2 regions of the Clostridium chromiireducens genome follow, and region 2 is predicted to be linked to the other one. Evidence: predicted binding sites of a transcription regulator. Region 2 holds the regulator's gene; the other holds the start of a gene.
The links. Region 2 encodes CtsR, which represses protease genes until heat stress. Its sites were predicted from a motif close to AAGGTCAANNAAGGTCAAAT; they were not measured.

Region 1: a site for CtsR is predicted at 14,195-14,214, ahead of clpB (ATP-dependent chaperone ClpB). Genes of this name have one in related genera too.

Annotation. Positions count from the first base shown of each region.
Region 1 is NZ_QXDJ01000008.1:70,059-86,689, reverse strand. It holds gene D2A34_RS23720 (putative bifunctional diguanylate cyclase/phosphodiesterase) at 1-1,268, opposite strand, end outside; gene D2A34_RS23715 (DUF4250 domain-containing protein) at 1,461-1,649, opposite strand; gene D2A34_RS23710 (tRNA 2-thiocytidine biosynthesis TtcA family protein) at 1,734-2,600, opposite strand; gene D2A34_RS23705 (thiamine phosphate synthase) at 2,781-3,422, opposite strand; gene thiF (sulfur carrier protein ThiS adenylyltransferase ThiF) at 3,549-4,355, opposite strand; TPP riboswitch at 4,459-4,567, opposite strand; gene D2A34_RS23695 (DUF5808 domain-containing protein) at 4,629-5,753, opposite strand; gene D2A34_RS23690 (GntR family transcriptional regulator) at 5,757-6,140, opposite strand; gene D2A34_RS23685 (PspC domain-containing protein) at 6,424-6,645, shown strand; gene D2A34_RS23680 (ECF transporter S component) at 6,812-7,408, shown strand; gene D2A34_RS23675 (ABC transporter ATP-binding protein) at 7,670-8,419, shown strand; gene D2A34_RS23670 (ABC transporter permease) at 8,416-9,435, shown strand; gene D2A34_RS23665 (TetR/AcrR family transcriptional regulator) at 9,461-10,126, shown strand; gene D2A34_RS23660 (HlyD family secretion protein) at 10,184-11,332, shown strand; gene clpB (ATP-dependent chaperone ClpB) at 11,488-14,100, opposite strand; gene D2A34_RS23650 (CBS domain-containing protein) at 14,371-14,748, shown strand; gene D2A34_RS23645 (helix-turn-helix transcriptional regulator) at 14,869-16,134, opposite strand; gene D2A34_RS23640 (helix-turn-helix transcriptional regulator) at 16,159-16,631, opposite strand, start outside.
Region 2 is NZ_QXDJ01000006.1:4,956-21,586, forward strand. It holds gene D2A34_RS20565 (DNA polymerase III subunit delta') at 1-528, shown strand, start outside; gene D2A34_RS20570 (PSP1 domain-containing protein) at 532-1,437, shown strand; gene D2A34_RS20575 (heavy-metal-associated domain-containing protein) at 1,449-1,652, shown strand; gene D2A34_RS20580 (DUF362 domain-containing protein) at 1,776-1,946, shown strand; gene D2A34_RS20585 (MBL fold metallo-hydrolase) at 2,248-2,886, opposite strand; gene D2A34_RS20590 (CtsR family transcriptional regulator) at 3,072-3,533, shown strand; gene D2A34_RS20595 (UvrB/UvrC motif-containing protein) at 3,549-4,133, shown strand; gene D2A34_RS20600 (protein arginine kinase) at 4,126-5,142, shown strand; gene D2A34_RS20605 (ATP-dependent Clp protease ATP-binding subunit) at 5,168-7,636, shown strand; gene trxB (thioredoxin-disulfide reductase) at 7,772-8,704, shown strand; gene D2A34_RS20615 (glutaredoxin family protein) at 8,798-9,025, opposite strand; gene radA (DNA repair protein RadA) at 9,465-10,841, shown strand; gene disA (DNA integrity scanning diadenylate cyclase DisA) at 11,124-12,188, shown strand; gene D2A34_RS20630 (PIN/TRAM domain-containing protein) at 12,431-13,531, shown strand; gene ispD (2-C-methyl-D-erythritol 4-phosphate cytidylyltransferase) at 13,552-14,226, shown strand; gene D2A34_RS20640 (proline--tRNA ligase) at 14,694-16,406, shown strand; gene cysS (cysteine--tRNA ligase) at 16,425-16,631, shown strand, end outside.

The DNA of each region.
Region 1 (16,631 bases), on a different contig from region 2:
GATAAATTTACTGCTATCTTAAAATTATCATTTCCTTCATTTAAAAGGCATTTTGTTTTCTTAAATACTTCTTCAAGTACAAAGCTGCCGATTGGAACTATCATCTTGGAACTTTCAGCAATCGGGATAAATTCAGCTGGACTTACCGATCCAAATTCGTGACTTTCCCATCTAGCCAGCGCTTCAAATCCATTAACTAAAGAATCGTCTAACGATACCTTAGGCTGAAACATAACATAAAATTCGTTATTTTGTAGAGCAGTCCTTAACCCTTTTTGCAAACCATATACTCTATTTAATTCAACTGAAAGACTATCATCAAAAAAATCGCACTCATTCTTCCCATTTTTCTTAGCCTCATACATTGCAGCATCTGCATTCTTTAATAGAGTATTATAGTCAATTCCATGATCCGGAGATAATGAAACACCAATACTTGCTGTTAAATATATTTTCTTTCCATCAACTATATTCGGTTCCTCAAAAGATTTTGTTATTTTATTGCATAGAACTACTATCTCTTGAATATCTATAATATCAGGCTTAAATAGTAAAAAAGTATTACCACTATATCTCGACACTAATATATCTTCTGTGACTGCTGATACTAGACTATATCCAACTTCCCTTAGTAATAAATCTCCAAAATCATGGCCAAAGGAGTCGTTTACATACTTAAAATTATCTAAATCAATTATTATCAAGGCTGCTCTTGTATTATTTTCAACAACATTTCTTAATGAATTAGCTACTATATTTTTGAAGAAATATTTATTAGGCAATCCTGTAATTCTATCACATTGAATAATGGAATTAATTGTTTTGTTAAGTGCTGATACCTTCCATTTATTCATCCAAGAATTTTTATTATTCTCCCCATGCAAATCCCCTAAGCAGTAACTACCACCGATCAGATAATATTTATTATTGTTTTTTACCACCTTGCCGGCAAGAATACACTCAATAATTTTATTATCTACGCTTATTATCCTGAATCGTTGCTGCAGTTGCTCTCTCTCATCATAACTTCTTTCAAGATTTTGAGCAAAAAAGTTCAGTATATTCTCCCTATCTTCCTTTTCCACAAATCGTACAAATTGATTTAGACTATAATTTGTGACATCATATTCTTCTATAATATTTATTATTTTATCATCAACTATTAACTTAAATTCCGAGGGGTCCCAAATCACGCCAATTCCACTAATATCTGTGGAATTAATTATTTCATCATGATTTAGATTTAATTTAAATTCCTCTCTAATCATATCAATACAATCCTTCGCATAATATCTAATTTAAATTATTTTTCTTCATTTATGTTCTTGTTCTTTTTATCATTCACTAATGATACTATTAACGCCGCTGTTGCTGCCATAAAAGTAACAACTTTTCCTGTTTTTTTCAAGTCCATGGCATATTTCCTCCTTCTTCTTTAAATAAATATCATAGATAATAAATTATTTAAATTGATTTATATCTTCATTATAATTATATCCAATACTACATAATCTATTTACAAGATCTTCCCGTGCTAAATTCATATCATCACAAAGAAGATCTAACGAACTATATTGGTCTCTTAATTTCATATTAATTATACTTAATAGTATATTAGGATCCATGTTACCTATTGAATCACTTGTCATCTCGCATCTTCCTTTTCACCTATATAGTTAATAATAATATAACATACATTTCCATGTTTATAAATACTTTTAGAGCAGGAGTGATTATTCTTCACCATAAAAATCTAAAAAAGAATATTTAGTATCGCCCTTTTGCCATCCAAGTATTGAATCCATGCTAACATTTTCTGCAGCTTTAAATATAGATTTCTCTACGCCACTAAAATTTTTCTTTAATTCTTTAATCAAATCCTTAATTTCATATCTTTTATTTCCTATTTTTTCTGCCGCAACCATACACGCACAATTCAATGGCCATATTCCACTATAGTTAATAAATTTCTTTATATAATCTTCTTCAATGTAGTACATCGGTCTTATTAATTCAAGATTCTCAAAGTTTTTTGACTTTAACTTAGGTAACATAGTCTTAAAATTACCTCCGTATAGTATATTTAACATTGTTGTTTCAATTACATCATTATAATGATGTCCTAAGGCAAGCTTATTGCAACCAAACTCTTGAGCCTTAGCATAAAGTGAACCTCTTCTCATTCTTGCACACAAATAACAAGGATAATCTTTAGCCATTTTGTCAACAACTTCAAAAATACCTGAATCATACATATGAATTGGAATATTTAAATACTCACAGTTTTCTATCAGCAAGCTTTTTATATCGGGATGATATCCGGGATCCATTGCTAAAAAGACTACATCAAATTTTACTTGACCATGTTTCTGCAATTCTTGAAATAATTTCGCCATAAGAATACTATCTTTTCCACCTGATATACCTACGGCAATTTTATCTCCCTCTTCAATTAAATTATATTCCTTAATAGCCTTAACGAATTTCGTCCAAATATGTTTTCTATAAGTTTTAACAATACTTCGTTCTATATCTTGTAATGTCTTTTTTTCCCCATCTGGTATAATTCTAGGGCAACCTTTTCCTGCAATTGTACTCATTATTCTATTTCTCCTTATTATCTCAATAGCATCTATTCTCAGTGCTATAAATTCGCTATATTTCAGCTTAATATATCTTTCTTTAAAGAGTTTATAATGAACACATAAGATTTACAAGTACTTTATTCATAATAATTTGTTCAAATGTTTATAGTATGAAATAAAATATAAATAACATGATTATTTATGGAAATTACTTATTAATTCCTTAGGATTTTCACTCTTCATTAAGCTTGACATTAAAGCAATTCCTTTCGCTCCAGCACATATTACTTCCTTATAATTATTTTCTCCAATACCTCCTATTCCAATTATCGGAATACATATTTTTTTTGATAGATGTTCTATTTCTTTTACACCTCTAGGCTCAAGAAACTTCTTACAATCAGTTTGAAATACATGCCCATAGATAACATAATCCGCACCCATTTCATATGCTTTTATCCCTTCTTCATAACTATGTATTGAAACGCCTATTATTTTATATACCTTATATTTATTCCCATCAACTTTAAAGTTATCCACCAAACTATTTTCGCCGTTAATGCTTTCTGTGTATAATTTTTCATTAATGTTAATAAAATCTTTAAACGAAAGTTGAACCCCATCTGCTTGAATTTTTCTCGCTACATTAATGTTCGAATTAATAATCAATTTTATATTTGTATTTTTTAATTTATCTTTAATAGTTAAAGAGAGCTTCAAAAGCCCTTCTTCATCAAGATCTTTTTCTCTGATAACTAAATAGTCTAATGATGATTTTGATATATTATTTATTTGTTCATAGAAATCTCCGCAAAGAATTCTATTAGTTATTCCCATTAAAATCACAGACTTTCCCCCGTATTTTCAAATTTACTAAATATTTAAGTTGATGTATCTGCAAATATTTTCACAAATACATCGTTAAAAGAAGCTCTACTAAAAGCGATTACTTTTAGCTTTGTATTAAACATCATTCTCATCTAAAATCAGCCTTAGTGCCATATTAGCCTCGTGGCAAGCTGCTATCCCAACTCTAGGAGCCATTAATCCTTCATTTATTTTAGCTGCATTCTCAAAATCTCCGCACATATATAATCTAGAGTTAACTCTTTTACTTACTATTAGATTATTTGAATAATATCCAGCCATACCTGACGCAGAAATTATCTTTGGTTTTTCAGTTTGAAGTAAAACTTCCCTTACTATCATTGCTTTATTTTCAGGCCCATCAAATGCTTCAATTACAATATCCATATCTTCAAATAATCCCTTAATATTATTATCATTTATACAAATATCAATATTCTCAACTTCTATAAACGGATTTATTTCTGAAAGTATGTCTTTTAATGCATCACATTTTTTCATCCCAATATGCTTAATAAAATATTGCTGCCTATTTAAATTACTTGGTTCCACTACATCGAAATCAATTATTTTAAGATATCCAACTCCAATTCTCCCTAGTGCTAACGCCACTGTTGATCCAAGCCCTCCTAGCCCAGCAATTGCTACTCTTGCTTTTTTTACTTTTTCATGTACTTTTGGGGTGTGCCTACTTACCATTAATGCCTCAAGTTCTTCCTTCTTAGGAATTTCTCCACGTTTAATTAATGTAACTTTATCCCCTTCCTTTAATTCATAATCCTCTTTAATAGGAAAACCATTCAAAATAATTATGTCCGCATCTTTCTTTACATTTTCTTTAACTGCAAAAGCTGTGATTTTATCATCTACAAACATTTCATTTTCATTTACTAAAACTCTCAATTTAATATCCCCCTTCAAAATTTAAATAAATAAAAAGGACTTACCATAAGGTAAGTCCCATAAAATTCATACATTTATTTACCAATCAGACTAATAAATAAATTTATTTTATTTACTGCTTCCCTACGGTGGTATTAACCACGTCAGGTTAAAAGAGTTAAAGCAAATAAGCTTCTCTCAGCCAATTATAATTGGCACCCCTAGCCTTCTATTTTATTATTGAAATTAGTAATAATTACATATTACCACTTTACTTTTATCAATTCAAATCATTTATATATTAAATACAGCCATAATTATAATTATTCCTATCAATACTGCTACCAAAATCAACAAAGCAGCCTTACCTAGTATGTGTGCGTAATTAAAATCTAATCCGTACCCAATTCTTTTTGGTACTATATTAGCTGGATCATTAGGATTGTGGTAGAATATTCCCCCGATATAATTTATATCATCATCATTATAAATTTCTTTTTCATCAGAAATACTATCTGATTTTAGCTGATTTGCCTTTTTAGTACTATAAATCAAATAAGTCATAGGAAAGAATATTACACCTATTGTTATAACAATGAATATAAAATTTGAAACATCATTAAATTTCATAATTCCTACAACAAGTAATACTCCATACAAAATCATTAGTGAGACTCCGATAGATATAATACCTAACATTTGAGTCATGGATTTATTTAAAAATGATTTTTTTAATATCAGTGAACTAAGTGTTCCCCCATTAAATCTAGTATTATCTTTTTTGGCTTGAATTTTAGCAGAAAAGAACATACTAAAAACACATATCATTGATACTAATGGCAGCATCACAACTTGAAGTTTACCAGTAAATGTTGTTGAATCAACCCAATTATCCGGACCATTTATACCAAAATGAACTGGAACCATTTTAGGTAATGATGATAATCTTGATATTGTTATTAAGAACCCCAATACAGATATTGCGACCGCTACATAAAATAACATTAAATTAAGATTTCTACTAGTATTGCCTTTCCCAATTTGTACATACACTTTATTTTCTGATTTTTTCTCCCAACCTATATTCTTTTTTACAATCTTGAGTTTCTTATTAGCTAAATAGCATGAATATAAATTTATGAATGCCAATAGATATGAATAAACTATAATAATATATACCTTTTGAATAAAATAAAATGCGCATATAAATAATATAAAACAAATTGCTGTTAATGTTAGAACTCTCTTATTATAATTCTTTATAATACTTATAACTCTGCTCTCTCTTCTATACTTTTCAGGAACTCTTACTCCAAAAATCAATCCTTCTACATTAAAATCATTAATTCTATAACTTTGCCATAATATCAACATTGTAATTATTAGTACTAAAAATAATAATATTATTTGTTCATTCATGACCTATTCACCCTTCCTATAATCGTTAAATATTTTTTCAATTTTTTCTTTTATCTTATCAAGGGATATTCCTCTGTTAATACATTCCGCCACATAAATTCCCATATCTTCATTTAATTTATCTTTAAATATTTCTTTACTATAAGTAAAGTCTAATGATATAACAGCTCCCTTTCTTCTATCAATTTTTATATATCCTTCATCTTTCAATAATGAATAACTCTTATTTACAGTATGCATATTAACTCCAATATCCTCTGCTAAACCCCTAACTGATGGCAGCTCATCTCCTTCCGATAATTCTTTATTAGCAATTCCAATTATGATTTGATTCTTTATCTGAAGATAAATCGGAACTTCTGAGTCAAAATCCAACTTTAAGATCATTATTTAATCCCCTTTCGTTCTATCTGTTATATATAATATATAACAGATGAATCAAATAATCAATAGTATTTCATAATTGCCTACACTTACCAAAAACATGTTAATTATAGCTTAACATCTTATGATTTTCTTATTTTTATATAAAGATACGCTGAACCCACTATCAAACCATAAATTCTTCTTTATAATATATATTAACAATACTAATAAGATATTGAGAATCTAGTGTTTATTCGAAGCAATCTAAAAATAGCACATAATAAAATTATGGATGGTGATCATAATGATTGAAAAAAAGAAGTTATATAAGGATGTTTCTAGGAAGAAAATTTCTGGTGTATTAGCAGGATTCTCTGATTATATTAATGGTGATGTTACCTTAATTAGAATATTATTTATATTACTAACAATAAAATTTTCTTATATCTGCATTATTGGATATATTGCATGTGCAGTCGTAATGCCTGATAAACAAGATATATTCAATGATACTAATCAATATTAACTAAAAATATATTTATAAAATATTGAAAATAAGGTTGAACATTTTTTCTAAAATGATAAAATACTATTTGTCGGTATTTCTTTGGAAACTGAACGGAAATTATATATTTTATAGATTTTTCCGAATTATATCCATAATATTAAGGAATAAGAACGGAGGTATTTTTATGGAACAAAATTATGTTAAATCAAAATTTTCAGTTAGGCAGATAACAATGGTTGGAATGCTTTCTGCAATTTCAATATTTTTAGGACTAACAGGTCTTGGTTTTATACCTATTCCACCTGTAAGAGCTACTATAATGCATATACCTGTAATAATAGGTGCCATTGTAGAGGGCCCTATCGTAGGAACACTAGTTGGCTTAGTTTTTGGTTTATTTTCAATGTATCAAAATTTTACAGCGCCTGGTCCTACATCATTTATATTTTGGAATCCGATAATTGCATTAGTGCCTAGGATTTTAATTGGAATTGTAGCCTATTATGTGTATATTATCACCAGAAATAGGTTTAAAAATCAAAGTGTAAGTATTGCTATAGCTTCAATATGTGCTACCTTGATTAACACAATAGGGGTTTTAGGACTAACTTATGTCTTTTACTTAGAGAGATACTCAGCTACTCTTGGAATTAATCCTCAAACTGCTGGCATTGCGATAGCAACCATTGGAGTTACAAATGGGATTCCTGAAGCCATAGTTAGTGCAGTGATCTCAATCCCTATAATAATAACAATGATAAAAATTAGAAATAAGAGATAATAATATAAGTTTAATTAATCTACATAGATTATCTTTTTAAGAAGTGCCTTTGCTTATGCACTTCTTTTATATTGTCAATATTAATTATTTACTGTTATATAAATTCATTTATTGAATATATATAAATATAATATTATAATAATAATAATATAAATATCTTAATAATTAATACATCATCATACAAATTGAAGGCTTTGTATTTTTTTTATATCATCAAAATGAGTGATTACTCACTTATTATATTTAGAAAGGAATTTGATTATGCAAAATAAAGTTAGTGGTATGCTTGATTCTTATTGTATAAAAGTCGAAAATGTTAATAAATCTTTTGGGAAGAAACAAGTTCTTTTTGATATTAGCTTAGATATACCCTATTCTCAAATTCTAGGTTTACTTGGTCCATCAGGTTCTGGAAAATCAACCTTAGTTAAGATGATTGCAGGGATAGATATTGCAACTAGTGGTTCTGTCTATTTACTAAACGAAAAAATGCCTAAGTTATCACTGATGAATAAAATTGGATACATGGCTCAATCAGATGCATTATATGAGGAGCTTACTGCTGAGGAAAATATTAAATTTTTTGCTTCAATGTATGGACTTTCAGGAAATGATCTAAAGCAAAGAATTTCTGAAGTGATGAATCTTGTTAATTTATCGGATCATCTAAAAAAACAAGTAAAACAATATTCTGGTGGTATGAAACGTCGATTATCTCTTGCTATTGCGCTTGTTCACGAACCGCCTATTTTAATATTAGATGAACCTACTGTTGGTATTGATCCCGTTCTTCGTAGGTCTATCTGGGAGGAACTATACAAGTTAAAAGATAGTGGTACTACTATTATTATCACTACTCATGTAATGGATGAAGTTGAAAAATGCAATAACTTAGGAATGATTCGTGATGGTAAACTAATCGCTGTAGGCTCTCCTGCTGAAATCAAGCATAATTCTAACTCAAGTACTATTGAAGAAGCATTTTTATATTATGGAGGTGCATCAAAATGAGGGTGAAAGCAATTGTAATTAGAATCTTACTTCAACTTGCCCATGATAAACGTACAATTGGATTGATGATTCTAGCGCCAATATTAGTTTTGACTTTAATGTCGTTTATATTTGATGGATCAAATTATCATCCTAAAATCGGAGTAATAAATGCCCCTATTAGCATTGTAAATAAATTAGAAGATAATGATGCTAAAATAATTCGATATACAGAAAATGATGCCTATTATGCCCTTAGCCTTTCAGAAGTTGATGCAATAATAAATTTTGAAAATGGAATCCCTAAAATAACTTTAGAAGGTAGTGACCCGAGCAAAAGTCAAGCTGTTATAAAACTTGTACAAAATGCAACTCAGCAGCTAGCATCAATTGCAGCCAAACCAGACATAACCTATCTATATGGTTATGAAAATATGTCTAGTTTTGATAATTTTGGACCTATACTAATTGGTTTCTTTGTATTCTTCTTCGTCTTCCTAGTGGCAGGTGTATCATTTCTTGGAGAGCGTACTTCTGGCACACTTGAAAGAATACTATCGACGCCACTTCGCAGATGGGAAATTGTTTTAGGTTATCTTCTTGGATTTGGAGTTTTTACTATAATACAATCTGCTCTTATCGCCTGGTACTCAATTAATGTTCTTAACATCATGATGATAGGCTCTTTTCCACTAGTAATCCTTGTAACCATATTAACTGCAATGGTAGCTCTTAGCATTGGTACTTTTATATCTGCTTTTGCCAATAATGAACTTCAAATGATTCAGTTTATACCAATAATTGTAGTGCCACAAGTATTCTTTTCTGGCCTCTTTGATTTAAGCACTATGTCAACTTGGCTGCAATCTTTTGGACACTTTATGCCTTTGTGGTATTCAGCTGATGCCCTTAGAAATATTATGATCCGTGGAAAAGGTTGGAGTGATATTTCATTTGATGTCTTAATTTTATTATTAATTTGTATATTTTTTATGGTTTTAAATATATTAGCTCTAAAAAAATATCGAAAAATATAACCATAATTAAGGGGGAACTAAATTGATGGAAAAAAAATCTTTAAAAGAACTTATGAACCTAAATAATGTAGAACATAATATGACTGAAAAACAAATAAATATACTTAGTGCTGCAATAGAACTTTTTTCTGAAAAAGGATATGAAGCCACAGCTACTAGTGAAATTGCTAAAAAAGCTGGAGTCGCAGAAGGGACTATTTTTAGGTATTACAAAACTAAAAAAGATCTTTTATTTGCCATTCCAGCGGCCTTATCTAAAGCATCTTTATTTGAGATTTTTATTAATGATTTTAACGAGATATTAAACGAAGAGCATGAAACTTTTGAGAGATTTTTAAGAAAAATAGTGCTAAATAGACTGAAATTTGTTAATGAAACTGGGCCAATATTAAAGGTCATAATTCAAGAGGTGCCGTTTCATCCTGAGCTTAGAAGTAAAATTCTAAGCACTGTAATCTTTCCTGTAATCAAAAAAGGCACATCAATTATTGATAAGTTTAAAGAACAAGGCGATCTTATAGATATACCAAGTATTTCAATTATTAGACTAATAGCAACTTCTATATTTGGATATATTTTTCTTCACAATATCGCACTCCCTGAACTAAAAAATAATGATGACGAATTGGAATATCTAATACAGTATATCATTAATGGAGTTTGCCTAAATAATAAAACCAAAAACTTATAGGCTCAGTATAAATTCACATAAAAAAATAATATAAATTCATTAGTAAAGGGTGGTCATATGAAAAAATTATTTATGTGTAGCTTAACGGTCTTATTTCTAACTACGGGTTGTTCTTTAAATTCTGATACCTTAACTTTAAAGGGAGATATTCAAAATAATATTGTACCTGCAACTAGTATAGTCTCTGGTAAAATCGTAGAAATGAAAAAAAATCAAGGAGAAGTTGTGAAAAAAGGCGATGTGATTGCTGTAATAGATAATGTTACTCAAAAATATACAGTTGATCAAACGCAAGCCATTGTAAATATAAAAAAAGCGAAACTTGATGAGTTAAAAGTAGGAACTCGTCCTGAACAAATAGAGCAAGCCGAAGCACAAGCTCGGGCTGCCAAGTATCAATTAGATCTTTTAACTGCTGGCAATAGAAGCGAGCAAATAAAACAAGCTGAAGATGAGGTATCAATTTCTGAAACCTCTGTAAATTCAGCTCAAGCAAATTATGACTATATAAAAAATCAGTATAACAACACTTCTCAGTTATATGATAAAGATGCAGTTCCTAAAAATACATTAGATGACGCAAAGCTAAAACTAGATACTACTTCAGACCAGCTTTCTACAGCCAAATATAAACTCGAAAGCGCCCAGCAACAGCTAAAGCTTTTAAAAGATGGATCCACTAGTGAATCTATCAACATTGCTCAAGCAAATTATGATGCTGCCAATGCTCAATTGAACTTACTTAAAAATGGCTCTACAAAACAAGCTATAGATGCAGCACAGGCTGATTTAGACCAAGCTGTTGCCCAATTAAATCAGGCTCAGAACAATTTAAACAACTATAATATCGTCGCATTAAACGATGGTATAGTAATAAGTAAAAATTTCTCCCTAGGTGATGTAGTTAATGTAGGTAGTGATATTGCTGATATAGCAATATCAAATGAATTGTACGTACTTTGCTATATCCCTGATGAACACTTGGACAAGATCTCTTATAACCAATCACTAAATGTTGTAACTTCAACTGGAAATCAAACCGGCTCAGTAAACTATATTGCATTAAAACATGAATATACACCAAAAGATAAACAATCAACTGCTGATAGTAAACATATAGCCACTAAGATAAAAGTATCAATAAATGATTCAGATGGTAAATTAAAATCAGGAATGACCGCAGATGTTCAAATTCCCATAAAATAGCTATGGGGTAACTTGCCGAAAGGTAGTGGACTATGTTGTTTCGGTTGCTATAGAATATGCAACACTGCACAAAATAGTCTACTACCTTTCTAGTGTTATCCACATATTAACGCACATGCAAAAGGAAACTCATACTTCTTCACTACTACAGTAAGTTATTGCTTAAGAGGTGATAAAACAGGCACTATAGTAATTTCTTCGTCATTTCCATCAATCATAACCTTAGACCCATAACTTAACTCACCCTTTATTATCATTCTAGCAAGTCTATTTTCAAGTGTGTTTTGAATATATCTCTTCAATGGTCTTGCCCCATAAACCACATCATATCCTTCTCTTGCTATTATTGTTTTTGCTTCATCGGTAACTTCTATTTCAATGTTCTTATCTCTTAATCTTGAGCTTACCTCTCTTAAGAATATATCTATTATCTTCTTAATCCCAGATTCAGATAATGGTTTAAACATTATAGTGTCATCAACTCTATTTAGGAATTCTGGTTTAAATCTTGACTTTAAGACACTCATTACTTTTCCCCTTATTCCTTCATCCACATTCTCTTCATTAGTATTTTCCAATAAATATTCGCTTCCAATGTTTGAAGTCATAATTATTATTGTATTTTTAAAATCTACCGTTTTACCCTTATTATCAGTTAGTCTACCATCATCTAATATTTGCAAAAATATATTAAAGACATCTTCATGTGCCTTTTCAATTTCATCAAATAGAATTACACTATATGGGCTTCTCCTTACTGCTTCTGTTAATTGTCCTCCTTCATCGTATCCTACATATCCTGGAGGCGCTCCAACTAATCTAGATACTGAATGTTTCTCCATATACTCTGACATATCTATACGAATTATATTTTCTTCTGAATCAAATAGATTTCTAGCTAGTGTCTTAGCGAGCTCTGTCTTTCCGACCCCTGTAGGTCCTAAGAAAATAAATGATCCGATTGGCCTATTGATATCTTTAAGTCCTGCCCTTGCTCTAAGTATAGCATTTGTTACAGCTTCAATAGCCTCGCCCTGTCCTATTACTCTAGCAGCCATTTCATCTTCTAACCTTAATAGTTTTTCTCTTTCACCTTCAAGTAAGTTAGTCACTGGAATTCCTGTCCATTTAGAAAGTACTGCAGATACTTCTTGTTCGGTTACTTCCTCTTTTAACAAAGCACCTTCATAATTATCTCTTAACTCAATTTCCTTTTGCTTAATCTCCTCTTCTAATGCTGGAATTTTACTATATTGAATTTCAGCGACTCTATTATAGTCAAAATTCCTTTGAGCGATCTCGATTTCTCCTCTAGCATCATCCAACTCACTTTTCAATGTTTTTATTGTAATAATCTGTTCCTTTTCTTTTGTATATTTTGCAGTCATTTCATCATTCTTCTCTTTTAATTCTGCAAGTTCTTTTTCAACATCTTCTAGTCTATTTAATGATCCTTCATCTTTTTCTTTTGATAAAGCTTCTTTTTCAATTTCTAATTTAAATATTTTTCTTCTTATAACATCAAGTTCAGTTGGAAGAGAATCAATTTCTGATCTTATCATAGCACCTGCTTCATCAATTAAATCAATTGCCTTGTCAGGCATATATCTGTCCTGAATGTATCTATCAGAAAGCTTTGCTGCTGCTACTATTGCTGAATCGTGAATTCTAATACCATGATGAATTTCAAATCTTTCTTTTAACCCTCTTAAAATGGCTATAGTGTCATCAACAGTCGGTTCATCTATAATTACTGGCTGAAATCTTCTTTCTAACGCTTTATCCTTTTCAATATATTTTCTATATTCATCAAATGTTGTAGCACCGATACAATGTAGTTCTCCTCTTGCTAATAGCGGCTTAATTAAATTTCCGGCATCCATTGCTCCATCAGTTTTACCCGCTCCAACTATAGTGTGAATTTCATCTATGAATAATAATATTCTACCCTCGCTGCTTTGAACTTCTTTCAGCACAGCTTTTAGCCTTTCTTCAAATTCACCTCTATACTTAGCTCCAGCAATTAATGATCCCATATCTAATGCAAAAATAATTTTATCTTTTAACCCTTCCGGAACATCTCCTCTAACTATTCTCTCCGCTAAACCTTCAATTATTGCTGTCTTACCAACACCTGGTTCACCTATTAATACTGGATTATTCTTTGTTCTTCTGGATAGAATTCTTATAGTTCTTCTTATTTCTTCATCTCTTCCAATAACAGGATCAAGTTTATGCTTTTTAGCAAGTTCAACTAAATTAGTTCCATACTTAGCCAAGGCATCATATGTTCCTTCCGGATCTTGAGTTTCAACTCTTTGACTTCCCCTAATCTCAGAAAGTACTTTTAAAAACGTATCTCTAGTTATATTGTATTGTTTCAATATCTTAGAAACTTGATTATTATTATTTACATCTATAATAGCAATCATTAAATGTTCAACACTAACATACGAATCTTCAAATTGCTTTGAAATTTCCTCAGCTTTAATCAATACTTCTTCTACTTTTCTTGTAATATATACATTTCCAATACCTTCACCTAAAACTTTTGGCATTGACTCTAATTCTTTGTTCACAGCATCTTTTAAGTTTTTTACTTGTATACCCATCTTAGTAAGAATATTAGGTACTAACCCATCTTCTTGATGAATAAGCGCTGCAAAAAGATGGATTATATCTATTTGCTGGTGATTGAACTTAACTGCTGTAACATTTGCATCATTTAATGCTTGTTGTACTCTTAGTGTCATTTTATCAATATTCATACTTAATCCTCCTAAATTTCTATATTAATTTTTTAATTTTTAATATTTTTTGTTCTCTACCTAAATAATTTCTCTTTACTTATATAATAATACATAGGTCAAAGAAAGTCAAAGTTTGTTTGAAGGTTTTTATATATTTTATTAGTATAAAGATTTATTTTAAATTTCATTGTTTTGTAGTACAATGAAATTATAATTATCTACATACATATCTAGTCATATATTAATTAATGATTTAGGAATACTAAATTTTTAAAAGAGGTGATAATAATGAAAATAAGTTCTATTATAAAACCAAATTTTCATACCATAAATGTAAACGATACTATAAATCAAGCTTTAGATTTAATGGACAAACTAAATGTTAATGGTATGCCAGTAGTAGATAACAAAGAGAAACTTGTCGGAATGGTAGTTAAAGCCGACATATATAGATTTATGGTACATCCAGGTCACTATGTTAGTTGCCCTGTTGAATGGGTTATGTCTAAATCAGTAATACTCGCGCAACCTGATGAAGAGATAATTGCAGTTTCAAAGCGTTTGAGAGAAAATGATATCATTGCTATGCCTGTGGTTGAAGACGAAAGAATTGTGGGTGTAATTAACATCGAAGATTTGTTAGATTATTTCCTAAAAGTTGAATAAGTTTTATATATAGTTACCATGTATCTATATAATTTATTAGCTATTTTACAACAAAAAGGTAGGAGGATTCTTTATAATAAAGCGTCCTCCTACCTTTTTATCTTCGGATGTCAAAAAATATTATATTTTCTTATCTACAGCTAAAGCTAAATTAAAATACTTTAATGAATCTGCTGTAGATCCAAGCTCATAATACAACTTGCCCATATCTATATATCTATTTTTCCTTTCATCTCTCGTTCCAAATTTGAACAAAGAATCTAATGATAAATTCATATATTTCTCCGCTTCGGCATATCTATTCATTCTTTGGAGAATTACTCCTTTTAAGTAATATGACTTTTCAATTAGTTTTATATTATCTGTAATAATTGCTAAATTTAATGCTTCCTCTGTAATTTTATAAGATATTTCATATTCTAAATTATCGATAAGTATTTTAGTGCAATAATTTAAAAATTCTACGTTTTTTTCTATATTATCTGTAGGAAATATTTTTATTCCTTCTTGTATTTCTGCAATTGCTTTATCTTTCTCTCCTATTTCAAAATAATATTTTCCATAGTTTCCATGTGATAACGCTAACGAAATAGGATTATACTTTTGATATTCAAAAGCTTTATTTTTATATTCATCAACACTATCCTTATTTAGTTTAATACATACAGCTGCATAGATATGATATATTTTACCTTTACTTTCATCAGTTTTAAGATTCTCAACATAACCTATGATTTCTGATAATATACTATAAGCTTCTTCTGATTTTCTTATATTCTGATAACATAACGCCTCATTATAACCTACTAAACAATATTCTATACCATCAAAGCCATCCTTTTTTTGTTGGAACATTTCTCTTAACTTACTATAGTAAGAAATAGCTTCTATGTATTCTCCATTCTGAGAAAGATACCTAGCCATATCTTTAAAATATATAACTGTATTTTCTTCATTATTATTTCTTTGGTAGAGGTCATAATACTGAGAAACTATCAATTGGATATTTTCAGCCTTATTCTCTTCCACATAATAAGAAAATAAGATGTGTATCAATTCGAAAGCTAAATCATAGTATTTATACTTAAGTGCGTAACTCAAATTATCTTTTAACTTATTCTCAGACTCTTTATCACATGAAATATTTTTTTTAATCATCTTTAGATTATTCAATATCTGCTCGTAAACATCTTCTACCAAATAGTCTAAATCAATTTCAATCTTTTCTGATATAAATTTTAATAATTCTTTATCTGCTTTAATTTTTCCATTTTCTATGCAACTCATCTTCGCTATTGATATTTTATTTTCACATAGTTCTTTTAATGTAATGCCTTTGAATATTCTAGCCCTTTTTATCTTTTCACCTATAGACAGTATTTCCAAATATATCACCCATTTACTCATTTTTTAGTTTTTAAAATTTTCTGCCTTGTTATATAACTTTATTCCTTGATTCAAATAATAAGAAGCTTCTTCCTCTTCCTTTTTATCCATGAAATATTTTCCAACCCTCATGGCTAATTCTGCTGCTTTTATTAGTCTTCCACTATTCTTGGCTAGTACATATGTATCAATTAATACACTTTCGGCTTGTTCTAACTTATCATCAATATTAAACATTGTATATTTAATAAGTTTACATTCAATTCTTCTATCAATATCGTTTTCGCCAATACTATTTTCAATATTTTTTAGTATTTTACCACACTGTTCAGTATTTTTTAGTTTTAAATAATTTTTACAAATATCAAGTAATATATCATTTAAACACCCAACACGATTTTGTACACTAACATTCTTAGATATCTCATAATGCTTGAGTGATTCATCTAAATCCCCCAATTCATAGAATAACTTACCTAAATTATGCTCTATATTAA
Region 2 (16,631 bases):
ACTATAAAGTCAAGATGTCAAATATATAAACTAACCCCATTAAGTAAAGAAGAGATTTTAAATTATATTGATAACAACTATGCTGATTTAACTTTAGATGATAAAAAGTCTGCACTAGCATATAGTTCTGGTATTCCAGGAAAAGTAGATAAGTTTATAAACGATGAAAAACTGAAAAATTTAAGAGACATATGCATTGGTCTTTTTGAAGATATTTTAAAAAGAGAGCAAGGAATAGTTTTAAAATATGAAGAGTTACTTAAGAATTCAAAAGAAGATAAAGTAGAATTATTAAATATACTTTTATCATATATAAGAGATATTATGCTTTTTAAAGAATTAAATAACAATGAGCTTATTGTTAATTCTGATAAAGAATATAAAATAAAAGATATATCAAGAGGAATATCTTATAAAAAGTTAAATAGTATGTTAGAATACATAGAAGAAGCAAGAATAAATTTTAATAGTAATACAAACTATTCAATGACTGTAAGTGTACTGCTTATGGGATTTGCGGAGGTATAATTAATGATAAATGTTATAGGAGTAAGATTTAAAAAGGCAGGAAAAATTTATTATTTTAGCCCATCAGAATTGCCTATTAAAAAGGGAGATTATGCAATTGTAGAAACAGCTAGAGGTATAGAATTTGGTGAATGTGTTATTGGAATTAAGGGAATTAGGGAAGAGGATATAGTTTCACCATTAAAAAATGTTATCAGGATAGCTGATGAAAATGATATTAATAAACATAAAGAAAATAAAGAAAAGGAAAAAGAAGCATTAAATATATGTTTAGAAAAAATACAAGAACATAAATTGGATATGAAATTAATAGATGTAGAATATACATTTGATAACCATAAAGTTATATTTTATTTTACAGCGGATGGCAGAGTTGACTTTAGAGAGCTGGTTAAAGATTTAGCCACTATATTTAAGACTAGAATAGAACTAAGGCAAATAGGAGTTAGGGATGAAGCCAAAATGGTCGGTGGCCTTGGACCTTGTGGAAGATCAATGTGTTGTTCAACTTTTTTAGGTGACTTTGCATCAGTATCAATAAAGATGGCAAAAGAGCAGAACCTTTCGCTAAATCCAACTAAGATATCTGGAATATGTGGAAGATTAATGTGTTGTCTAAATTATGAGCAAACTACATATGAGGGTATTAGGAAAAGGTTACCTAAGGTCGGTTCCATAGTTAAGACGGATACTGGAAATGGAGAAGTTATTGGAAATTCAATAGTCAAAGAAATTGTCAAGGTTAAAGTTAGGAGAGGAGACGAAGAGGTAGTCGAAGAATTTAAGATAACAGATGTAGAACTTGTTTCAGGAAAATATGAAGATACAATTGATGAAAATAATATTAAATTAATTGTTGACTCTGAAGAAGATAAGAAATTATTAAAGAATCTTATTAATGAGGAATAGGAGGGATTTCTATGAAATCTGTTATTAAGATTTGTAATATGGAATCTCAAAATGATGCCAAAATAATTCAAGATGTGATTGTCACTAATTCAGGGGTGATAGCTACAGAGATATCTTTAGTAAAGAAAGAAATAACTGTTATATATAATGATAGTTTTTTTAATATCCAGAAAACGATCAATTATATAGAGGACTTGGGTTATATAGTTATTTAATCCCAATATATAATAGTAATTTTAAAAAATAAAATGCCTATATAACAAAAGACTTTAAAAACATCAGAATACATGTTAAAATGTAAGAGGTTAATTACCACAATTTATTAGGAGGTGTTCTAGATGGCATTTGTTATTAATGATTCATGTGTTAGCTGTGGAGCATGCGCTGGAGAATGTCCAGTTAGTGCTATAACTCAAGGAGATACTCTATTCGTTATCGATGCAGATTCTTGTATCGATTGTGGAAACTGTGCTAATGTTTGTCCAGTAGGAGCTCCAAACCAAGAGTAATAGAAAAGAGAGATCGTCTTATGACGGTCTTTTTTTTATTCTTTAGGAAATTATAATAAAGTAAAATCTGTGAATAACTTTTGATAGTAGCAGAGACACACAGTCTGCGAAGCAGATTTTTTTATTTATAAAATGGTATGTATTTATAAAATGATAAAATGATAAAATAAGTTTATATAAACTTATATTCAAATAATTATAGTATAAGCAATTAAGCAATAGGTAGAACTTTAATTTATTTGGCTGATACATAAATTATTTTTGTTATATAAGATCTTTGATGTGATAAAATAACTTTTAACTATGGAAGAGTTAATAATATACAATTGGTTTTCAAGTCTGAGCCTAATTCAGTGGTATCTAATATATTGGAGTGTACTTTCTTTATATTTTTCATTGATATGATAAAATTTTTAGGGTCATCTAAGTAGAGAGAGGTTTTATTTGTTTTATAGTGCATAGGGATTATGTATTTAGGAGAAATCAATTTACAAAGTTTTGCAGCTTCATGTCCGTTTAAGGTAAAGTGTCCACCTATAGGTATGAATAAAATATCAATATTTTTTAATTTTTCTAATATTGATACGCAGGGAATATGCCCTAAATCGCCTAAGTGACATAAGGAATATTTATTGTCATTAAATATATAAATAATATTAGGTCCTCTTTTTAAGCCATTATATTTATCATGAAATGAATTTATACCTTCCACCTTAATGAAATTAATATCAAATTCTCCAGTTTCATTAATAACTTTAGTTTTAAGATTTAAGTCGTTTATATATGAACTATCAAAATGATTATTGCTAATAGTAATTAAATCACATTTTGGAAAATTATTATCATATCCTAAGCTGCTATCAAATGGGTCAATTAAAATTCTCTTTCCCATGGATGTTTTTATAAGAAAACATGAATGTCCGTACCAAGTTATTTGCATAAAAAACCTCCATAAATTAATTTTACTAATAAGTCCATACGCCTATTAATATATATTATTAACAGATAAAACTAGAAATAATCATAAACTTATATTGATGCTTTAAAAAGCAAAAAAGATATAGTATAATAGTATAAAGTCAAAGTAAGTCAAAAACAAAAATAAAAGTTTAAGCAGGTGATGTTATGGCAAGACTTTCAGATATAATAGAAGAATTTATAAAACAAATGTTTAATGAAAATGCAGATACAGATAATGTAGTTTTTATACAAAGAAATGAATTGGCAGATCAGTTTAGATGTGCACCATCTCAGATCAATTATGTGTTAACAACTAGATTTACTTATGAAAGAGGATACTTAATTGAAAGTAAAAGAGGTGGAGGTGGTCATATAGCTATTAAGCAATTAGAATACGACAACTCCAATCAAAGAGAGGAAATAATAAATCAAAGTATAGGCGATACAATAACATATCATAATGCTCATGCTTTATTAAATCATTTATTTGAATCAGGAGTCATCGAAGAACGAGAATGCGAAGTAATGAAAATCGCAATAAATGATAGAAGTTTGGCTTCAGCAGATAATAAAAATAAATTAAGAGCTGATATTTTAAAAGCAATGATTATGGTAATTTTATCTTAAAAGGTGGGGATATACATGTTGTGTGAAAAATGTGGAAAAAATGATGCAAAAGTAAATTTAATTACAGTGATGAATGGACAGAAGCATGAGGTTTGGTTATGTGAAAATTGTGTAAAGGACATAGCAAATATTCCTTTTTTAAATTCTATGGCTCAAAATATTAATTTCCCGCTTCAAGGAATGTTAACAGAAATGTTATCTAATACTGAGAGTAATAAAAGTAGTATTGATAATAATAAAATAAAGGAAATAGTTTGTTCAAGTTGTGGATTAACCTACAATGAATTTAAAAGATCTGGAAAGCTAGGGTGTTCTGATTGCTACAAAGATTTCAAAGTTGTACTTGAACCAAGAATAAAGAGCTTGCAGGCTGGAGTAAAACATGTAGGCAAGATTCCAAAGGTAAAAGGAAGAGAATTAGTTCAAAAACGAAGGCTAAAGGATTTAAAAGAAGAAATGCAGAAATTAATTATAGATGAAGAATATGAAAGAGCAGCGATTGTACGAGATGAGATTAAGAAGCTAGAATTATATATATTAGAACGAAATAATGCTGCTAATGTCCTTCAAAGTGTAAAGGAGGAGAATTGCAATGAATAGCTGGACTGATAATAAGGATGAAGATAATGGAATTGTATTGAGTAGCAAAATATTATTAGCTAGAAATTTTAGTGATTTACCTTTTCCAAATAAATTAAACTATATAAAAGGCAGAGATAATGGCAAGAATATATATAATGTTCTCAAAGATGAACTAATTAATGAAGAAATTACATTGCATGAGATTTGGAATACAAAAGAGGATTTTAGTAAACACTATTTAGAAAAGGACTTAATAAGTGAAGAGCTTCTTAAGAATTCAGATAAAGGGTCATTTATTATTAATAAAGAAGAAACTTTAAGTATTATGGTGAATGCTAGAGATCATATTAATCTTCAGTATGTAAGTCAAGGGCTGAATTTAGAGGAAGCGTTTAAAATTGCAACAAATGTTGACGACAAAATAGAAAAAAACTTTGATTATGCATTTGATGAGACTTTAGGCTATTTAACAACATCACCAGAAAATATTGGAACAGGATTGAAAGCATCAGTAATACTTCATTTACCAGCGCTTGCAATGAGTGAAGAAATTAAAAATGTTTCAAAAAGTATTGGTAAGATTGGAATTACAATAAAGAGCATCTATTTGGATGGTACAAAAGGTTATGGCAATTTATATAGAGTAAGCAACAAAACAACATTAGGTTTATCTGAGGAAAATATTATAAATAAATTGAAAGAGGCCGTTTTAGATTTAATTGGTGAAGAAAATAAGTTTAGGGAAATATTACTTAATAAATGCAGATATGAATTAGAAGATAGAGTATACAGAGCATATGGAATATTAAAGTCTGCAATTCTTTTGGATCCGAAGGAAACAATCGATTTATTATCTAGTGTTAGATTAGGATCAGAATTATCACTTATAGATGTTGAAAAAAATAAATTGGATAAATTATTTATACTTGCAAATAATTCATCACTTCAAAATCATTTGGGAAGATCCTTAGATGAAAAGGAAAGTAAGTATGAAAGAGCAAAAATCGTAAAGGAAATATTGACATGACGAAAAGATAGGAGGTTTGAAAGATATGGAATACAATAAATTAACAGAAAGGGCTCAAGCGGTAATTCTAGAGGCTGAAAATGAATCTGAAAAGTTTAAGCACGGTTACGTTGGAACCGAACATATGCTTCTAGGTATTTTAAAAGAAGACGGATATTCAGCCAAATTGCTAAAAAAGCATGGTGTTGATAGTGATAAAATTAGAACGATGATACAAAGATATTTGGGTTATGGAGATATTAAGAGAACAGATGATAATATTTTATTAACACCAAGAACAAAAAGATTAGTAGATGAAAGTTTTGCGGCAGCTAAGAAGTTAAATCATAAATATGTAAGCCCGGAACATATCCTATTAGCATTACTTAATCAAGAAGAAGGAATGGCTTATACAATTCTGAAGAGTTTAAATATAAATTTTGCAGTCATAAGTGAGGAATTAGTTGTATTTTTATCTGGCAATTATGAAGATAAAGTAAGTGACAAAAGTACTATGGATAATAAAAAGGCCAATACACCTATGCTTGATAAGTATGGTAGAGATTTAACAGCTTTATCTAGAGAAGGCGGATTAGATCCTGTGATTGGAAGAGATAATGAGACACAAAGATTGCTAGAAATTCTTTGCCGAAGAATAAAAAATAATCCATGTTTAATAGGTGAACCAGGAGTTGGTAAGACTGCTGTAGTTGAGGGGTTAGCTCAGCGAATAGTTGAAGGAAATATTCCTGAAATATTAAAAAATAAGAGAGTTGTTTCTTTAGATTTAACATCGATGATAGCAGGTGCAAAATATAGAGGAGAATTTGAAGAAAGACTTAAAAAAACAATGGAAGAAATAGTTAGGGATAAAAACATTATTATTTTCATTGATGAAATTCATACAATAATAGGTGCCGGAGGAGCAGAAGGTGCTATTGATGCTTCAAATATATTAAAGCCAGCTTTAGCAAGAGGAGAAATTCAATGCATTGGTGCTACAACAATTGATGAATACAGAAAGTATATAGAAAAGGATTCTGCTCTTGAAAGAAGATTTCAGCCAATAACGGTAGGAGAGCCTACTAAAGAAGAGACGTTAGAAATTTTAAAAGGATTAAGGGATAAGTATGAAGCCCATCATAGAGTTGAGATTACAGATGAAGCACTAGAAGCGGCTGTAAATTTATCAGATAGATATATAACAGATAGATTTATGCCAGATAAAGCTATTGATTTAATTGATGAAGGAGCAGCAAAGGTAAGAATACAAAATTTAACAGCACCACCAGATTTAAAGGATTTAGAAGAGAAGATTGAGAATATAAGTAAAGAAAAAGAAGAAGCTATAAGAGTCCAAGATTTTGAGAGAGCAGCAAATCTAAGGGATAAAGAAAGAACTTTAAAAGATAAATTAAGTAATATGAAGAATAATTGGGATACTCAGAACTCAATTAAATTACTAGTTGTAGATGCAGAAAAAATAGCTAACGTAGTATCATCATGGACAAAGATTCCAATTCAAAAGTTAACAGAATCTGAGAGTGAGAGATTGTTAAACCTTGAGAACATACTTCACAAAAGAGTTGTTGGGCAAAATGAGGCAGTGAAGTCTATTGCTAGAGCAGTAAGAAGAGCAAGAGTTGGAATAAAGGACCCTAGTAGACCGATTGGAAGTTTTATATTCTTGGGACCGACTGGAGTTGGTAAAACAGAACTTTCTAAGGCACTTGCAGAAGCAATGTTTGGTAATGAGAATAACATTATAAGGGTTGACATGTCCGAGTATATGGAAAGTCATTCTGTATCTAGATTAATAGGATCTCCACCAGGTTATGTAGGATATGAAGATGGAGGTCAGCTTACAGAGGCTGTTAGAAGAAAGCCGTATTCAATAGTGCTTTTAGATGAGATTGAGAAAGCAAATCCAGAAGTGTTCAATATATTACTTCAAATTATGGAAGATGGTAGACTTACTGACGGAAAGGGTAAGATTGTTAATTTCAAGAATACAATTATAATAATGACTTCAAACGTTGGAGCGCATCAAATAAAAAAGCAGAAGAGTATAGGATTTAACACAACTAGCGCTGGCGATGAAACCGAGTATGAAAAAATGAAAGAAAACATATTAGGTGAGTTAAAGCAAAAATTCAGACCAGAGTTCTTAAATAGAATAGATGATACTATAGTATTCCACAAATTAAGTGATGAAGATTTAAATCAAATTGTAGATTTAATGCTTGATTCTATAAGGAAAAGGCTTGAAGCAAGAGAAATATACTTGGAGTTTCAAGATGACAGTAGAAAATTCTTATTGAGTAAGGGTATTGATCTTGATTATGGTGCAAGGCCATTAAGAAGGCTCATTATAAAAGAAATAGAAGATAGATTAAGCGAAGAAATTTTACAGGGAAATATTAAAATTGGAGATAGAGTAAAAGTTAGTGAATCAGAAAATATACTTGTATTTAAAAGGTTAGTTGAAAGTAATTTAGAAATGAATAAAAATTGATCAAATATAATGAGCTGTTTCAGAGCATAAGATAACGAGAATATTGAAGCAGCTCATTTTATTAAATATTATTATAAATAAGTTATATGTTATAATTTATTTATGATATGTATTGAGAATAGGAGAAAGATTAAAATGAGTAAAGAGAAAAGGAATTTAGACTTAATCATAATTGGTGGAGGTCCAGCAGGACTCACAGCGGCAATGTATGCAGGAAGGGCTAAATTAAATGTATTACTATTAGAAAATGAGATTGTAGGTGGGCAAGTTCGAAATAGTTATACAATAGAGAATTATCCAGGATTTAAAAGTATAGATGGTGGAGATTTAGCAGATATATTTCAAGAGCAGGCAAGAGAACTTGGAGCTATAATTGATGAATTTGATTCAATTCAAAATATAGATATATCAGATGATAAAAAGACAATTGAGACTGAATCATATATATATGAACCTAAAGCAGTGATAGTTGCAACAGGAGCAGCCCCTAAAAAGTTACCTATCCCACAAGAAAGCGAATTTTCAGGAAGAGGAATACACTATTGTGCAATTTGTGATGGAGCAATTTATCAGGGGAAAAGGGTAGCTGTTGTGGGAGGTGGAAATTCGGCTTTAGAGGAATCGATATTCTTAACTAGATTTGCTGAAAAAGTATATTTAATAAGAAGATATGATTATTTTAAAGGTGAACAGGCATTAATAGATGAAGTATTCAATCATCCTAAAATAGAAGTACTGTTGAATGAAGATTTGATAGAAGCAAGTGGAAATGAGTTTTTGCAATCAGTAACTATTAAGAATACGAAAACACAAGAAGTTCGCAGTTTGGAGATGAATGCAGTTTTTGGGTGCATTGGAACTGAGCCAAGAACTGAATTTATAAAAGATTATCTAAACTTAAATGCTCAAGGGTATATAATAGCGGATGAAGATATGCAAACAAACATTAAAGGTGTATATGCTGCAGGAGATGTTAGACAGAAGAGATACAGGCAAATAACAACTGCTGTTGCAGATGGTACAATTGCATTACTAAATGCTGAGAAATATATATTAAATAAGAAATAATAGAGTTAATAATGTAATTATATATAAAGATATAATTTAAAAGAAATATTTAGATACTATAAAAAAATAAAGAGGCGAAATATCGCCTCTCAATTACTTGCCTAGAGCCTTTAAAATAGCAGTTTTATCGAATCCTATAATAATATTATTATCAATATCAAGAACAGGAACACCCATTTGCTTAGATTTACTTATCATTTCTTCTCTAGCGTTCATGTCATCTTGAACATTTAGTTCTTCAAACTCAATATTTTCTGATCTAAGATAATTTTTTGCTTTAACACACCAAGGACAACTATTGGTAGTATATACCTTTACCATAAATATGCCTCCTTAATTAATAGTTATTATTGTTTAATAATATTATAATATAAAAAATATATATCAGCAATATTGTTTCATTAAATAATATTACTATATCATATTATAATTGCATAAGTTAGAGTTAATACATAATCATTAAATTCATTTTTAAAGTAAGTGTGAGTAAATGCCATATTGTAATGAAATTTGAATTATAGTTAATTTTTATTCAGAGATATTATTAATATAACTTATATTTACTATAGGCTATCGACTTATTTTATTACTAAAAATAGTTTTTGCAACAATTAATTAAATATGCTAAGAAACAAGAAGTATATAATATAATAATAAGCATTAAATACAAAGATACCCAAAATTTTAATATATGAGTTAGTAAATCTAAATGGAATAAATATTTAAATACTATCTTCTTAAATAGTAGAAAGGACTACTTATGAAAAAGAAAACATTGTACAGATGTGCCAGCTGTGGCTTTGAGAGTATTAAATGGTTAGGAAAGTGCCCGACGTGTAGCCAGTGGAATACACTTGAGGAAATTTCTATTGAATTAAAAAATGCTGGAACTAGAGCGAGACAAACATCTAAAAAACCTATAAAAAAACTATTTGAAATAGTTTCAAATAAAAATGATAGAATAATTACAGGTATAAATGAATTTGATAGAGTAATGGGTGGAGGAATTGTAAAGGACTCAATCTCAATCATAACAGCCAGACCAGGTGCAGGAAAATCAACATTACTACTTCAAATTTCAGATGCAGTGGCACAAAGGGGTTATAAAGTAATCTATGCATCCGGAGAAGAAAGTGACAGTCAAATAAAAAATAGAGCTGATAGGATTCTAAAAAAAATTCATGAAAGTATATGGGTATTACAGGAGACAAGTCTGGATAATGTTTTGGATGCAGTTGAGGAAATAGATCCAGATATAGTAATCATTGATAGTATTCAGACATTTACAATGGAATCGTCATTGCCAGCTAGAGCAGGGTCTCCAACACAAACTATGGAATGTGCTAATGCATTACTTCAGATTGCTAAAAATGAAAAGAGGCCTAGGGTTGTTATTATAGTTGGACAGATGACTAAAAGTGATGAGCTAGCAGGTCTAAGAGCGCTAGAACATTTAGTTGATACAGTGCTTATAATAGAGGATGATAATGATGAAGAGTTACGTGTGCTTGTAAGCTCTAAAAATAGATTTGGCGGTATTGAAAATGGATTTTTTCAAATGTGCGAGAGAGGTATAATTTCAATAGATAATCCATCGGAGTTTTTTATGACAAAGCGTGAGGAAGGTGAAATTGTATCTGGAAGTGCATTAACCGTGATCAAAGAAGGAACGAGGTCGATCATTACAGAGATAGAGAGTCTAGTTTCAAAAAGTTTTACACCATATCCAACGCGTATAGGCGAAACGCTGGGGAAAGATAAGTTGAACACATTAATATCGATATTAGAGCAGCGTGGAGGAATTAGCCTTTACGATAAAAATGTTATCATCAAAACTACCGGAGGTATGAAAATAAGAGAACAAGGCATTAACTTAGCTGTAATAATGAGTATTGTATCGTCTGTAAAGCAGCAAGGCATTGAATCGAACATTGCATTTATAGGTGATGTAGGGTTAACTGGAGAATTAAAGAAAGTACCATCGTTAGAAAGTAGAGTTAAGGAACTTGAGAGAATGGGATTCAAAAAAGTATATGTGCCAAAGGGTTCTTTTCTAAAAGAAAACAAACTAAAAAAAATAGAAATAATTGAATTAAAAACTTTAATTGATGTAATAAAACATATATATAATAATTAAAATAGTGTATATGATTGATATAATTTTTAGACCTCATTTATAAGTGCTTTTCTACAAAAACATATATTATAACTTATATTTCATAAATATTATTGAGAGATTATAGTTATTATAGTATTATAGTTTTTAGAGATTAAACTTTAAATTTTGGGTTTTAAGGAATTAATTATTAGGTAACTCTAAAATTAAATATAACAGCATAGAATTTTAATTTATATATTTAAGTAGATAATATAATTAACGACAAATAATAAATAAGATTTTTAGGAAATGGGTGAGTGTATGAGAATAGAAAAGGGAATAGGAATAAAAAATGTCTTAAAGATAATGTGCCCAGGCACTCAACTAAGGGAAGGTCTTGAAAATATATTAAGAGCTAAAACAGGAGGGTTGCTAGTTATAGGTGATGACGAGGAAGTGATGAAACTCGTGGATGGTGGATTTTATATAAACGCAGAATATACTCCATCCTACGCATACGAACTAGCTAAAATGGATGGAGCTATTGTAATAACAGGTGATTTGAAAAGGATAGTTTGTGCTAATGCTCAGCTAATCCCAGATTCGTCTATTCCAACCTATGAGACAGGAACTAGGCATCGGACGGCTCATAGAGTAGCAAAGCAAACTAATAATATTGTAATTGCGATCTCACAAAGAAGAAATATAATAACTATGTACAAAGGTGATATAAAGTATGTATTAAGAGAAAGCAGTGTAATTTTAGGAAAGGCTAATCAAGCTCTTCAAACATTAGAGAAATATGTGTCTGTGCTCGAGCGTGTTATTAATAATCTAAATTTACTGGAGTTTCAGGATTTAACAACCCTTTTTGATGTTGTCACTGCTATTCAAAGAACAGAAATGGTAATGAGAATAGTAGAAGAAATTAATATGTATATTTTAGAACTTGGTAATGAAGGAAGACTAATATCCATGCAGCTTAATGAATTAGTTAAACACATAGAACGTGATGGAATATTATTAATAAGAGATTACTGTAAAGATGGATTACAGTATGGTGATGTATATGAACATATTCAAAAGTTAAATTCATCAGAGTTATTAGATTTAGATGCAATTTCCAGGGCGTTAGGACACGGAGGAACTTCTCTTATGGATACACTAATCTCTCCTAAGGGGTATAGAGTTTTGAGTAAAGTGCCTAGAATACCATCAAATGTTATTGATAATCTGATAAAGGAATTTAAAGAATTAAGTAATATAATAGATGCAGATATAAGTGACTTAGACAATGTTGAAGGAATTGGAGAAGCCAGAGCTACAGCTATTAAGGATGGATTAAAGCGAATCAAGGAGCAGGTGTCACTAAAAAAAGAAATATAAGAATAAAAAACTGTCTTAGAATAAAAGTTGATTACAAATAGAAGAGAATAGTTCTGTTTTAATTAAGCATAAACATATTTTGAGTCAGTCTTTTTGCATATGTATGAATTTATTAAGTAAACTTAATAAATTATTCATTTTAGATGAAGTTATTGTATGCTATAATTAATAATACAGAGAAAATATTAAGAATATGATTAAAATAACACAACTATGTAAATAATTAGAAGGAGGTGAAGTATGTGTTAAAAAAAATATTAAGGGGAATTTTCTCGGTAATTGGGTTGATAGTAGGATATTTTATATCTGAAATATTACTTACAATCCCTCAAATTGCTAGTTTAGCCTACCTTTCAACGACTATGGCTAGAGTTGCATTCGTTATTATTATATCTTTTATTTTTGGACTTATATTATATATTATTTCTCCCATTATATATAAAGGTATTTCTAATCTGATTGAATATATTGAAAAAAGCATGCAAAAAATGAGCATAACAGAAATAATTTATGGAACTATAGGGGCCATTATTAGTTTAGTTCTTATGACATTTATTGCAAAGCCAATTAATGATATTAGTATAATAGGACCGATATTATTGATTCTATTAAATATTTTAGCAGCTATAATAGGTGCAGAGATAATGATTAAGAAAAAAGAAGATATAACGGCACTTCTGGTTAATATTAAGAAACCTGTAATAAGAGAAAAGAAGGCTAAGGACACAATAAAGGACTCTACTATAGGAATTCCAAAAGTGTTGGATACGTCAGTTATAATTGATGGGAGAATATTTGATATTTGTGAAACAGGATTTATTGAAGGACCACTAGTTATACCTAATTTTGTGTTGGATGAATTGAGACATATCTCAGATTCTTCGGATTCTTTAAAAAGAAATAGAGGAAGAAGAGGATTAGATATATTAAATAAAATACAAAAGGAATTATCAATAGAAACTCAGATCGTAGATGATGATTTTCCTAAAATTGCAGAAGTTGATGCAAAACTATTAAAACTTGCTCAAAAGATAGAAGGGAAAGTTATAACTAATGATTATAACTTAAATAAAGTGGCTGAGTTTCAAGGGGTTCCAGTACTAAATATAAACGAACTATCAAATGCTATCAAGCCTGTTGTATTACCAGGAGAAGAGATGAAAATTGATATAGTTAAGGATGGAAAAGAATCAAGCCAAGGGGTAGCTTATTTAGAAGACGGAACTATGATTGTTGTAGAAAGTGGAAGAAAATATATAGGACAAACAACGGATGTTATAGTTACGTCAGTACTGCAGACTGCAGCAGGAAGAATGATTTTTGCAAAACCAAAAGATAATTAAAATTAAGGAGATTTTTCTATATGGTAAGTGCTATAGTGTTAGCTGGAGGAAAAGGAAAAAGGATGGGATGTTCTCAGAGCAAGCAGTATATTGACTTAGATGGAAAGCCTATTATTTATTACACATTAAAGCAATTTATCAAAAATAAATCAATAGACAACATTGTTTTAGTTATTCCAGAAGAAGAGAAGGATTACTGTAAAGATGAAGTGTTGGATAGATATGGATTAGTAGTTGATAAGATAGTATTTGGAGGTAATGAAAGACAGGAGTCTGTGTATAAGGCTTTAATTGAAATGGAAAACACCAATATTGTATTAATACATGATGGAGCGAGACCATTTGTATCAGAGCGAATAATAAATGATGCAATTAAGTATGCAACTCTTTATAAGGCAGCAGCACCTGGGGTGGTTCCAAAGGATACTATAAAAATTAGAGGTGAAGATAACTTTTCAATAAAAACATTAGATAGAAATAATCTTATAGCAATTCAAACGCCTCAAGCTTTTGATTTTAAGTTGATATGCAAATGTCATAAGGAAGTTAAAGAAAAGAATATTATGGTTACTGATGATACCAGCGTGGTAGAAGCTTTGGGTAATAAAGTTTACATTTATGAAGGGGATTACACGAATATAAAGATAACGACCCCTGAAGATTTAGCTCTGGCTGAATATCTAGTGAAAAAATAGTATAGATATATTATATTGACAGGTGAAATCCAAGAAGTTATAATATATTAAAATAAAATCAAAAGTATAAAGCGATGACGAAGAATAGTAGAAGTCGACCGTTAAGAGAAAAAGTCCATAGGCTGAAAGACTTTTAATAGACTTTGAACCAGCTTTAGAGTATAGGTAAAAACTATCGGTATAACACCGTTATCATTATTAGAGAACAAATTTAGGTGGTACCGCGAGAGAAGTTCGCCCTAATGCATGCATTAGGGCGAACTTTTTAGTTTTAAGACTATTTCATAAAACTTGTGGTTTTCAAATGCAAAACTGATATTGTTTTTTGAATTATATATTTTTTAGTGCACAATCAGTTAAAAACTTACTTGTCATTTAAAGAATATTTTAATTTTAGAAAAGTTTATTCTGTTTTATGTAGTTAGTTTGGATATAATAAAAACAAGATTTTTAGGAGGAAATATAAAATGAAGATGTCTAACATGTTAATATCAACATTAAGAGAAGTGCCAGCAGAGGCGGAAATCGATAGCCATAAGCTGATGTTAAGAGCAGGGATGATAAAAAAAATGGCGGCAGGAATATATAATTACATGCCACTTGGATTAAAGGTTTTAAAGAATGTAGAAAATATAATTAGAGAAGAAATGAATGGCGCAGGAGCTCAAGAATTTTTAGCATCAGCAATGATACCAGCTGAATTATGGCAGGAATCAGGTAGATGGGATGCATATGGGGCAGAGATGTTTAGATTAAAAGATAGAGGAGAAAGAGATTTTTGCTTAGGACCTACTCATGAAGAAGTATTTACCGACATAGCAAGAAATGAGATAAAATCATATAAACAATTACCACTTAATTTATACCAAATTCAGACTAAGTATAGAGATGAGCGTAGGCCAAGATTTGGAGTAATGAGATCTAGAGAGTTTATCATGAAAGATGCATATAGCTTTGATAAGGATCAAGAAGGATTAGATTTGGCATATGATAAAATGCATGATGCTTATGTTAAGATATTTAATAGATGTGGCTTAGATGCGAAGTGTGTTGCTGCAGATTCGGGTGCAATTGGTGGTTCTAATTCGGCAGAGTTTATGGTTAAATCAGAAGTTGGAGAAGATGATGTAGTATTCTGCAGTAAATGTGATTATGCAGCAAATATTGAAAAAGCTCATTCTCCAGCAGAGAAAGAAGAAAAACAAGAATTTAAAGAAGTGAATAAGGTTGAAACACCAAATGTGAAAACTATCGATGAGCTAGTTAAATTCTTTAATACTAACGAGAAGAGGTTCGCTAAAACTATTTTATTTAATGCAGATGGAAAAATTGTTGCAGTTATGGTAAGAGGGGATAGGGAAATTAATGAGGTTAAAATAAGTAATGCGATTGGTGAGATTACTAGCTTAGAGCTTGCAAATAGTGAAGAGGTTAGAATAGCAACAGGAGCTGATGTGGGGTTTGCTGGACCAAAAGGTATAAAAGTTGATATGCTATTAGTTGATGAAGAGATAGCTAATATGTATAACTTTATTGTTGGGGCGAATGAAACAGGATATCACTTTGAAAATATAAACTATGGAAGAGATTTTGAAGGTATAATCGGTGATTATAGAAATGTAACAGAAGGAGAAAAGTGTCCAGTCTGCGGTGGGAAAGTTACTATTGCAAGAGGAACAGAAGTAGGTCATATATTTAAACTTGGAACTAAATATTCAGAAGCTATGAATGCCAATTTTATAGATGAAGGTGGAAAAGAGAAACCATTTATAATGGGGTGCTATGGTATTGGAGTTACAAGAACAATGGCGTCTATAATTGAGCAGCATCATGATGATAATGGCATAATATGGCCATTAGCTGTAGCTCCATATCATGTTTCAGTAATTCCGGTAAATATCAAAGATGAAGAACAAGTTAGAGTTGCAAATGAACTTTATAATAACTTGATAAGTATGGAAGTAGAAGCTCTTTTAGATGATAGAAATGAAAGAGCGGGAGTAAAGTTTAAGGATTCAGAATTAATGGGGATACCAATGAGAATAACTGTAGGTAAAAAGATAGGTGAAGGGGAAGTTGAATTTAAACTTAGAGATAGTGATATGGAAGTAGTCAAAATAGATGAGGTTTGTAATATAATAAAGAATGAATTTGAAAAAAATAATATTAAGCTTAAATAACTTTTAGGAGGTAGATTAATGAGGGTATATAATACTTTAACAAGGCAAAAAGAAGAGTTTATCCCTATTATCCCAGGTGAAGTTAAAATGTATGTTTGCGGACCAACTGTTTATAATTTCTTCCATATTGGTAATGGGCGAACATTTATTGTCTTTGATACTATAAGAAGATATTTGGAGTATAGAGGATATAGAGTTAGATTTATTCAGAACTTTACTGACATA